DNA from 2 places in the Pseudomonas helleri genome. Region 2 is predicted to be linked to the other one. Evidence: riboswitches for the same ligand, from Rfam matches in the RefSeq annotation. Region 2 holds a riboswitch; the other holds the start of a gene.

Region 1 (4,751 bases), 180 kb from region 2:
TGCGGTATTGGCCGCCTGCAAGTGCGAGCGATAGAACAGCAATGCCGCTACCGGCTGCCCGGCTTGCCAATCGGCTTGCCAGTGAGCAAGTTCGGCGCTGCCGTGCTGCGGGTGGTAGATGGCCGTACGCGGCAAGGTTTGTGGCTCGCCCCACGGATAATCGCGCTCCAGCCACAGACTGGCCAGGCAACGATAGAGTTGCAACGCGTTTGTCCGCCCGCCCTGGCGTAAAAAGTGCCACAGGCGCTCGGCGTGTTCGGGGGGTACGGTGCTCAACGCGCTGAGCTCCGGATCGGGCCGGTCATCGCCCGGCACCAGAATCAACGTCACGCCGCGTTCGGCCAACTGCATCAACCGCTCGATGCCATAGCGCCAGTAACCAATGCCGCCGTGCAATGACAGCAGAATCACTTTGGCGTGTTGCAGCACCTGATCGACATACAGATCGACCGAGCCGTGGTTTTGCACCTGCATCGGGTTAGCCAGACGCAGGCTTGGATAATCTTCAGGCAACTGCTGCGCGGCGTCCGCGAGCAGTGCAAGGCTTGAATCACCGCTGCACAGGATCACCAGCTCGGCGGGGGTCTGGCCTAGGTCGGCAATGTTGTCGTCCGATACAAAGCCACCGGGCTGGGTCCTGAGCAAATGCATGGTTTAAGCGCCCAACGCTGTACGCAGTGTGGACTCAAGCAAGGCTGCGTCCAGGTCCTGACCGATCAGCACCAGTTTGGTGGTGCGTGCTTCGTCGCTGCGCCAGGCGCGGTCGAAGTGCTTGTCAAAACGCGTGCCCACGCCCTGGATCAGCAAACGCATCGGTTTGCCAGGAATGGCAGCAAAGCCCTTAACCCGCAGAATGCCGTGCTTGACGACCAGATCCGTGAGTGCGTCAAGCAGCAGGCGCTCTTCTGCTTGTGGCAGCTCGATGGAGATCGAGTCAAAGGCGTCGTGGTCGTGATCGTCGTGGTCATCATCGCCATCGTGGTGATGGTCGTGATGGCTGTGGCGGCTGTCGATATGGTCTTCAGAACCGGCGCCCAGGCCCAGCAGCACGTCTAGCGGCAGGCGACCGCTGCTGGCTTCGATGATTTTTACCGCCGGTGGCAGTTCTTCAGCGACTTCTGCACGAACTTTGGCCAGGTCTTCGGGGTTAATCAGGTCGGTTTTGTTGAGGATCACCAAGTCTGCACTGGCCAGTTGATCAGCAAACAGTTCGTGCAATGGCGATTCGTGGTCCAGGTTGGGGTCGAGTTTGCGCTGTGCGTCGACCTGGTCCGGGAAGGCGGCGAAGGTGCCACGGGCAACGGCCGGGCTGTCAACCACGGTGATGACCGCGTCAACGGTGCAGGCGCTGCGGATTTCTGGCCACTGGAAGGCTTGAACCAACGGTTTTGGCAAGGCCAGGCCCGAGGTTTCGATGAGGATGTGGTCGATGTCGCCGCGACGGGCAACCAGTTCGCGCATGACCGGGAAGAACTCTTCCTGCACGGTGCAGCACAGGCAGCCGTTGGCCAGCTCGTACACGCGGCCGTTGGCTTCTTCTTCGGTGCAGCCGATGGAGCATTGCTTGAGGATTTCACCGTCGATGCCCAGCTCGCCGAACTCGTTGACGATCACGGCAATGCGACGACCTTGAGCGTTGTCCAGCATATGGCGCAGCAAGGTGGTTTTGCCCGAGCCGAGAAAGCCGGTAACGATAGTGACGGGGGTTTTGGCCAGTGTTTTCATCGGATGCCCTTTGGCAAAGCGGCGGGCATACGGGACGAGAACCGCCCGGTGTGTGCGGTTACTCTTCGCCACCGGATCACCCCGCCCGGTTGAAGTAAGAATCTGGTACGAGGCAGGTCTCCTGGCTCACGGCTGGAAGTCCGCCAGCGGCTGACCTCTGCCCTGCGCCTTCCCGCTGAATCAGCAGTGGCCTGGCAGGGTTATTGACCGTTTACAGTTGCGGGGGCAGCCGCGGCATACCGCGTTCCCGTCTTAGCTTCGCGTGGCGAAGAACCTCGAAGGTGCAAGGCTACGCAGTGCTTTGTAACAGGTCAATGTTGAGCGACTATCCACGCCCACAATCGAGTTGGTCATACGTACCTGACTGCGCGACAATTGCCGCCTTTTTTCAGCCGCCCCCGGTTCCAAGGATCTGCTCATGTCGTTGCCCCGCCCTACCCACGTTCTGATCATTGGCTACGTGTGGCCCGAGCCACGCTCCTCGGCGGCGGGCGGGCATATGATGCAAATCATCGAGAGCTTCTTGCAGGAAGGCTGGCACATCACCTTCAGCAGCCCCGCCGGGATTGGCGAACACAAGGCTGATCTGGCGGCCCTGGGCATTGCTGAGGTTGCTATCGAGCTGAATAACAGCAGCTTTGATGCCTTTATCAGTGAACTGGCCCCGGATATCGTGCTGTTTGACCGCTTCATGATGGAGGAACAGTTCGGCTGGCGTGTCGAAAAACACTGTCCGAATGCCCTGCGGGTGCTGGAGACCTCAGACCTGCAAAGCCTGCGTGATGCTCGCCATCTGCAACTCAAGGCTCACTTAAAGGATCATCCCGAGCAGGATGACTTCAGTCGCCTGTTTGCGCCCTCGCCCGTGCAGACCTTCGAACACATGGCCGATGCCGATTTGGCGCAGCGAGAAATTGCCGCCATCTATCGCAGCGACCTGAACCTGATGATTTCTGAATACGAGATTGATCTGCTGGTCGAGCAATTCCACGTGCCCGCCGCCTTGTTGCACTGGTGCCCGCTGATGGTTGACAAGGTGCCGACCGAGTTCGTGCCGTTTGAGCAACGCCAGCACTTCTTGAGCATTGGCAACTTTCGCCATGCGCCCAACTGGGACGCGGTGCTATGGATGAAAACTCAGGTCTGGCCGCTGATCCGCCAGCAGTTGCCCGATGCCCAGTTGCATATCTACGGTGCCTACACACCGCCCAAAGCCACGGCCTTGCATAACCCCAAGCAAGGTTTTCACGTGTTGAACTGGGCCGAAGACGCGCTGGCCGTAATGAGCAGCGCCCGCATCTGCCTCGCGCCGCTGCGCTTTGGCGCCGGGATCAAAGGCAAAATTGCCGACGCCATGCTGTGCGGTACGCCCAACGTGACGACCCCGATCGGCGCCGAAGGCATGCACGGTGACATGCCGTGGGCCGGGGCCATTGAACAGAGCGCCAGTGCCATTGCTGCCGCCGCGCTTGAGCTGTATCAAAACCCGCAGGCCTGGCAGAACGCCCAGCAAAACGGCCAGGCACTGCTCCAGGCGCGCTACCTGCAAAGCGACCATGGCCCGGCGCTGGTGCAACGAATCAACGCGTGCCGCGCCGGGCTTGAGCTGCATCGGCGCAACAACTTCACCGGCGCCATGCTGCGTCATCATCAGCATAAAAGTACGCAATACATGTCGCAGTGGATCGAGGCGAAAAACAGCGCCAGGCCACTCACCTCATAATTCGGGTGCAAGGCACCGGCGCAGCAAGTAAGTGTCCATGATCCAGCCTTTGCGCTGCCTCGCCGCTTCACGGGTGTGTTTGATCTGCTCGCAAACGTCAGCGAGCTTGCCGGCAATCAGGATTTCATCGGCGGTGCCCAGGTAAGCGCCCCAATAGATATCGAGGTTTTCCTGGGTAAACGCCTGAAACGCGCAGTGGGCATCGAGCATCACCACCACGTTGTCCAGGTCTGCGGCGGTCAGTCGTCGCCCGGTGGTGATACGTATCGGCTGGCCAATACCGTTCAAGGGCACGCGATGGCGCGCCGCCAATGCCTGCACACTGCTGATGCCGGGGATCACTTCGTAGTCGAAGCCGGTGCAGCCATTCGCCCGCACCCGCTCAAGAATACGCAGCGTACTGTCATACAACCCCGGCTCGCCCCATAACAGAAACGCCCCCGACTCGCCCTCGGCCAGTTCATCTTCAATCAGGCGCTGGAACACTTCGGCGCGCTGCTCATGCCAGTCTTCCACGCCCTGGGTGTAGGAAGGCGTTGAGCTATCACGCTGCGGATCACTGACCTGTACCACGCGGTACGCGGGTTCGCGGATATAGCGTTCGCAGATTTCCAGACGCAGGCGCACCAGATCTTCAGTGGTCTGGCCCTTGTCCAGCACAAAAAACACCGATGCGCGGTTAAGGGCGTTAATCGCCTGGACGGTGATGTGCTCCGGGTCACCCGCGCCGATGCCGATCAGTAACAGTGTTTTCATTGAACCAGGCCCTATGCGTACAGAACGTCGCCTCGATTGCGACGGAGTAATAACCGTAGCTGGTAGGAATTTAGATAAGGCGGCATGATCGCCCCATAACAATCCGAATAAGCGCGAAATCATGACGCGACTCGTCAGAGCTACCGACCCTTCCTACGAACTGATGGACGACCATAACGGCTTGTCGATCATTTATCGCCAGCATGGCTTCCCCTGCCCCTTGGTCCGCTGGCACTTCCACAAGGAATACGAGCTGCACCTGATTGTGGCCAGCAGCGGCAAAGTGTTTGTCGGCGACTATATCGGCAATTTTTACCCTGAAACACTGTTTCTGACCGGGCCCAATCTGCCCCACAACTGGATCAGCCAGGTGGGCGAGGATGAAGTGGTGCCCCTGCGCGACATGCTGGTCAACTTCACCGATGAAATGCTCGAAAACGCGAGCACTGTGTTCACCGAGCTAAAAGCCCTGACCCCGATGCTTGAGCGGGCGCAGTACGGCATCGAGTTTCGTTGCGCTAAAACCATTCGCCGGGCGGTCGACCTG
Region 2 (4,751 bases):
CCGAATAGCTGGTATTAAACACCCGGCTTTCAATCTGGCTGACAGCCATGCCCAGTAACGCGGTGCTGTCGTGCACGCGACCGAGCGGCCCTTCGCGGGTCAGGTCGAGCACGCCGAGGATGTCGCCTTGCGGGCAATGAATCGGCACTGAGGTGCAGGAAAAACGGCTCAGCCGATCCAGATAGTGCTCGCCACAATCGATCAACATGGGTCGGCCTTCGACCAGCGTGGTGCCCAGCGCGTTGGTGCCGCGTGCGGCTTCGCTCCAGCAGGCGCCGAGGGTAATGTCCGGCACCCCGCTGCCTTTGAGGCGGTCGGCGCGGCCCTCTACGGCCAGAATGGTGGCGTCGGCGTTGGCCAGAATGATCAAGCCATCCTTGCCCTGACGCTGGTTCAAGTAATCAATGGCCGGCATGGCCGCGTCGATCAGTAACTGGTTGTTGGCCAATAACAGGTCAAGGCTCGCAGTGGTTTGCAGGCTCAGTTCATGCTGGCCACTCACGGGCACACCGTGGTTGAGGCTGCGGCGCCATGAGGCGTCGATTTCGGCACGCAACACGCCACTGGGCACCAGACCTTCGAGGTGCAGTTTTTCCCGGGCCAGGCGAACTTCGCGAAGGGGCTTGGGCTGAAGTGTTTTTGTAAGAGTCATCAGGCGCTCCACAGCAGTGAGCTTTGCGATTTTTATTTTAGATCTGCGCACTGTTACCAATCTTTACGTTAACGTAAGGGGAATGGCAAGATTTGAAATCCAGTAAAGGACGATCACGGTATGCACCACATCTCCCCTTCCTTGCAAGACACCGCTGCGCCTGAAGGCGTTTGCTATGGCTGTGGCAGCAACAATCCCCATGGCCTGCACATCAAGAGCTACTGGCATGAAGACGGTGTTCACGTTGTAGCGGAACATTTGCCGGATGCGCGTTATTGCGGCTGGCCTGACCTGGTGTACGGCGGGTTGATTGCGATGTTGGTGGATTGCCACTCGAACTGGACGGTGATGGCGTATCACTACCGCGCGGAAGATCGCCAGCCAGAGAGCTTGCCGAGGATCAATTGCGTCACCGGCAACCTGGGCATCAAGTTCATCAAACCCACCCCGATGGGCGTCCCTCTGACCCTGCGGGCCTGGGTTGAGGGTGACGTCGGACGCAAGAGCCGGGTGATCTGCGAGGTGTATGCCGGGGACGTGCTGACGGCGGTCGGGGATTCGGTGTTTGTGCGGGTCGATGCCGGGAAACTGGCGGATAAGGCTCACGATCGCAGTTAACTCTTTACCTTAAATTTAATTTCTATCTATCTGATTTATATAAATATCTGTAGGAGCGAGCTTGCCTCGCGATCTTTTAAAACATCAAAAGATCGCGAGGCAAGCTCGCTCCTACAGGCTGTGTATTCATGAATTATTATTCATGTTCATGGTTGACGCATCGGGTGACCAATGGTCAGATGCGCGCCTGTTTCAGGTGTCCTTGGCCATCGCGCCCAGGGTGAAACGGGAAGCCGGTACGCCTTTTCAGGCCAATCCGGCGCTGCCCCCGCAACGGTATGCGAGCGAAATATTCAAGTAGCCACTGTGCTTTGGCATGGGAAGGCGAATGTTTCATGACCCTCGTGAGCCCGGAGACCGGCCTGATCCAACATATGGCACTCCGCGGTGGGCGGATGCAGGCCTTGGCGCGCGCAAAGTCCCTCCCTGCCCGTCATTTTTCTGCGTGAGTTCCCCTGAGTGCCCGTTTTGGTTCTATCTGACGGCGCCTCCATGACCCCTGCAACCCGACTGTCCGCTACTACCCCTTTTGTCTGGCCCGACCGTGAGGCTGCGTTTTATGCCGAGCATCTGGCCGCCTCCAACTATGTGGAGCGCGTGGGCGGTCGCTTGCTCGAGCTGCTCGGCCCGCAACAGCAATTGCTGGATATTGGCGCCGGCTCGGGGATTCTCGGTCGCCACTTGCTGATGCCCTGTGGGCAGTGGACGGTGGTTGAGCCCAACGCCTTTATGCGTAGCAGCATTGAGCAACTGGCAGCCCAGGCACCCAGTGTTGAACTGAGCCTGCACAACGGCCTTTGGCAGGACTTGCCAAATTTGCCGCTCACCCCGACCACAACCGTGTTGTGCGCGAATATCCCGGTGGCAGACGGCCAGGCCCTGGCGTTTGTTCAGCAGGTTCGGCCGCTGGCCACGCGCACCCTGGTGTGGAACCAGCCCGCGCAGGAAGGCCCGCGCACCTATTGCCTGTCCGGCTTCTTGCCGCCGCAACTGCACCGCAGTGACATGACCCCCGGCTACCAACTGACGCTGGCTGAGTTGCCGGATCGCTGGCAACCCGACCAGATCCATTTCACCGACTGGGCCTTCAGCACGCTGTTTGCCTCACCGTATGCGGCCTTGATGCACTTTATGGAAAAACTCGGCGCCCTGGATGGCGCGGCGCAAGGGCTGCTTGAACGCCACCTGCAAGACAACCTGCAAAAAGTGCCAGGGGGTTGGCTTGCCAGTGCCCCGAAACGGGCGGCCAGCTTGATCTGGCACGCGTAAATAACTCCTATAAAAATGCCTTCGGACTTCTCCATGCTCAACCTGTGCAACGCCCCCCTGCGCCATTCGTTCAGCGCAGCCGTGCCGCTTTGGCTCGGTGTCAGTCTTGCGGCCTTTGCCGCAGAAAACCCGTCGGTCCTGCACATGGACTCAACCCTGGTCAGCGCACCGCGCGCCGGTGAGTCGCTCAAGGATGTCACCAGCACCGTGCAGGTCATCGACAGTGATCAGATCGAGCGCTCCTCGGCACGCAACCTTACCGATTTGCTGGCCGAGAACGCCGTGGGCTTTTTCAGTGAATGGACGCCGGGCCAGACCTCGATCAACATCCGTGGCGGCAACACTGATGGCCAGGGCCGCGATTACCGCAGCCAGGTAACGGTACTGGTCAACGGCCGCCGCGCAGGTACGGCGAATATTTCCAAGCTGTCGCCAGCGCAAGTGGCGCGCATTGAAGTGATTCGCGGTCCGGCCTCGGTCATTTACGGCAGCCAGGCGATTGGCGGGGTGATTAATATCATCACCCGCAATGGCCGCAACACCCAAGGCGGTGGCGCAACGTTGCAAGGCGGTTCGTGGGGGCTGGCACAGGGCAGCGTGTACCAAAGTGGCAGTTCGGGCCCGCTGGATTACTACCTGGGCCTGGACAACGGTCGGCGCAATGACTACCACAGCGCCGATGGCACCCAGAAAAACACCTCGTGGAAACGTCGTGGCGGCCTGTTGGCGCTGGGGTACGAGCTGTCAGAAGACCAGCGCCTCGACCTGACCGTGCGTTCAGACGGCATCTATGACGCGGGCTTTCGCGGTTCGCAGTGGAACTATGGCAACTACGACAATCGCTACAACCAGTCGGTAGAGCTCGATTGGGTCGCCAAACCCACCGAGTGGCTGAACTGGTCTTCGCAGGCTTATGCCTTCCGTGACATTGACGATTTGCACTGGGGTTCGCCGGTGCTGGGCAATGGCAGCCCGGGATTCAGCAAAGACCACATCGAGCGTCGTCTTGAGGCTTACGGTATCAAGCTGACGCCGCAGTTTTTACTGACGCCAAGCACTGATCTGTTGGTGGGCCTGGACCTGGAAAAGAGCAAGCTGCGCAACGATCGCTTCCGTATTGCCGTCAACGGTTCTACCAGCAGTCAGGTGGCGCCCTACGACATCAACTCCGATGACCTGAGCGCGGCGCTGTACGCCGAAGTCGTGCAGCGGATGATGGACGACCGCCTGACCCTGCGCGCGGGTGCGCGCTACAGCTATGGCCAGTCGAGCACGGTCAAGACCGACTACATGCCGCTGCTGGACGAGAAAACCCGAGACTTCGACAAAGTCACCTACAGCCTAGGCGGCGCCTACGAGGCCATGCCGGGGGTCAAGCTGCGGGTAGGCGTTTCGACCGGGTTCCGTGCGCCGCTGGCAGGCGAGCTGGCAGCAGACTTCACCACCATCAGTGGCACACAGACGCTGGGCAACGCCAACCTCAAGCCCGAAACCAGCCTGCAATTCGAAACCGGCGTGACCCTGACCAATGCCAACCAGTTCTTTGACCTGGCGCTATTCCAGAACCGCATTCAGGACCGCATCACCACGCAGCCGGTGACCAAGAGCATCAGCCAATACGTCAATGGCGACGGCGACGCGGTGATCCGTGGCCTTGAAGCGCAATGGCAATACGATCTGGCCAGCGCCCTGGCCCTCGGTGACGAACGCATCCTGCGGCTCAACACCAATGCGGTGTGGAACTTCGACATGGACGACAAAGGCGCAGCGCCCACCTTGACCGGCCCGTACCGCGACAAGATCCAGCGCATGTATCAATACCAGGCCAGCCTGGCGCTGACCTATGGCCGCGAACGTGACTGGGATGTCGGGGTCAATGGCATTTTGCGCGGCCCGGTGTACTACCGCACCGAAGAAAAACTGCTCAACCCGGACACCAACTACGTGTACCGCAAGGCACCGTTCTGGGTCTTTAACCTGCGTGGCAATTACCACCTGAGCGAGCAATTGAGCCTGTTTGGCGGGGTCAATAACCTGTTCGATATCGAGCGCAGCACGCTGTTTATCGCCACCGGCAACGATTCGCCCTTAGCCGACCCACGCGCCTCCAATGGCGGTTTGGGCAACAGTAATCCGGGGCGTGAGCTGTACCTCGGCGCGCATTACCGGTTCTAAGCCGTATGCGCTGGCTTGTGCTGTTGTGTCTGCTGGT

What was found. A riboswitch is a leader RNA that binds a small molecule or an ion and turns the genes downstream of it on or off. The one in region 2 is predicted to bind cobalamin.
Region 1: another riboswitch for cobalamin. It lies ahead of cobW (cobalamin biosynthesis protein CobW); the one in region 2 lies ahead of ACJJU9_RS12720 (class I SAM-dependent methyltransferase).

The regions. Positions count from the first base shown of each region.
Region 1 covers NZ_CP174501.1:2,656,495-2,661,245, reverse strand. The annotation lists gene cobN (cobaltochelatase subunit CobN) at 1-651, opposite strand, end outside; gene cobW (cobalamin biosynthesis protein CobW) at 655-1,725, opposite strand; cobalamin riboswitch at 1,819-2,018, opposite strand; gene ACJJU9_RS12035 (glycosyltransferase) at 2,144-3,448, shown strand; gene cobF (precorrin-6A synthase (deacetylating)) at 3,443-4,204, opposite strand; gene ACJJU9_RS12025 (AraC family transcriptional regulator) at 4,326-4,751, shown strand, end outside.
Region 2 covers NZ_CP174501.1:2,833,309-2,838,059, forward strand. The annotation lists gene ACJJU9_RS12710 (sigma-54-dependent Fis family transcriptional regulator) at 1-652, opposite strand, end outside; gene ACJJU9_RS12715 (PaaI family thioesterase) at 773-1,270, shown strand; cobalamin riboswitch at 1,448-1,651, shown strand; gene ACJJU9_RS12720 (class I SAM-dependent methyltransferase) at 1,763-2,539, shown strand; gene ACJJU9_RS12725 (TonB-dependent receptor) at 2,573-4,714, shown strand; gene ACJJU9_RS12730 (ABC transporter substrate-binding protein) at 4,720-4,751, shown strand, end outside.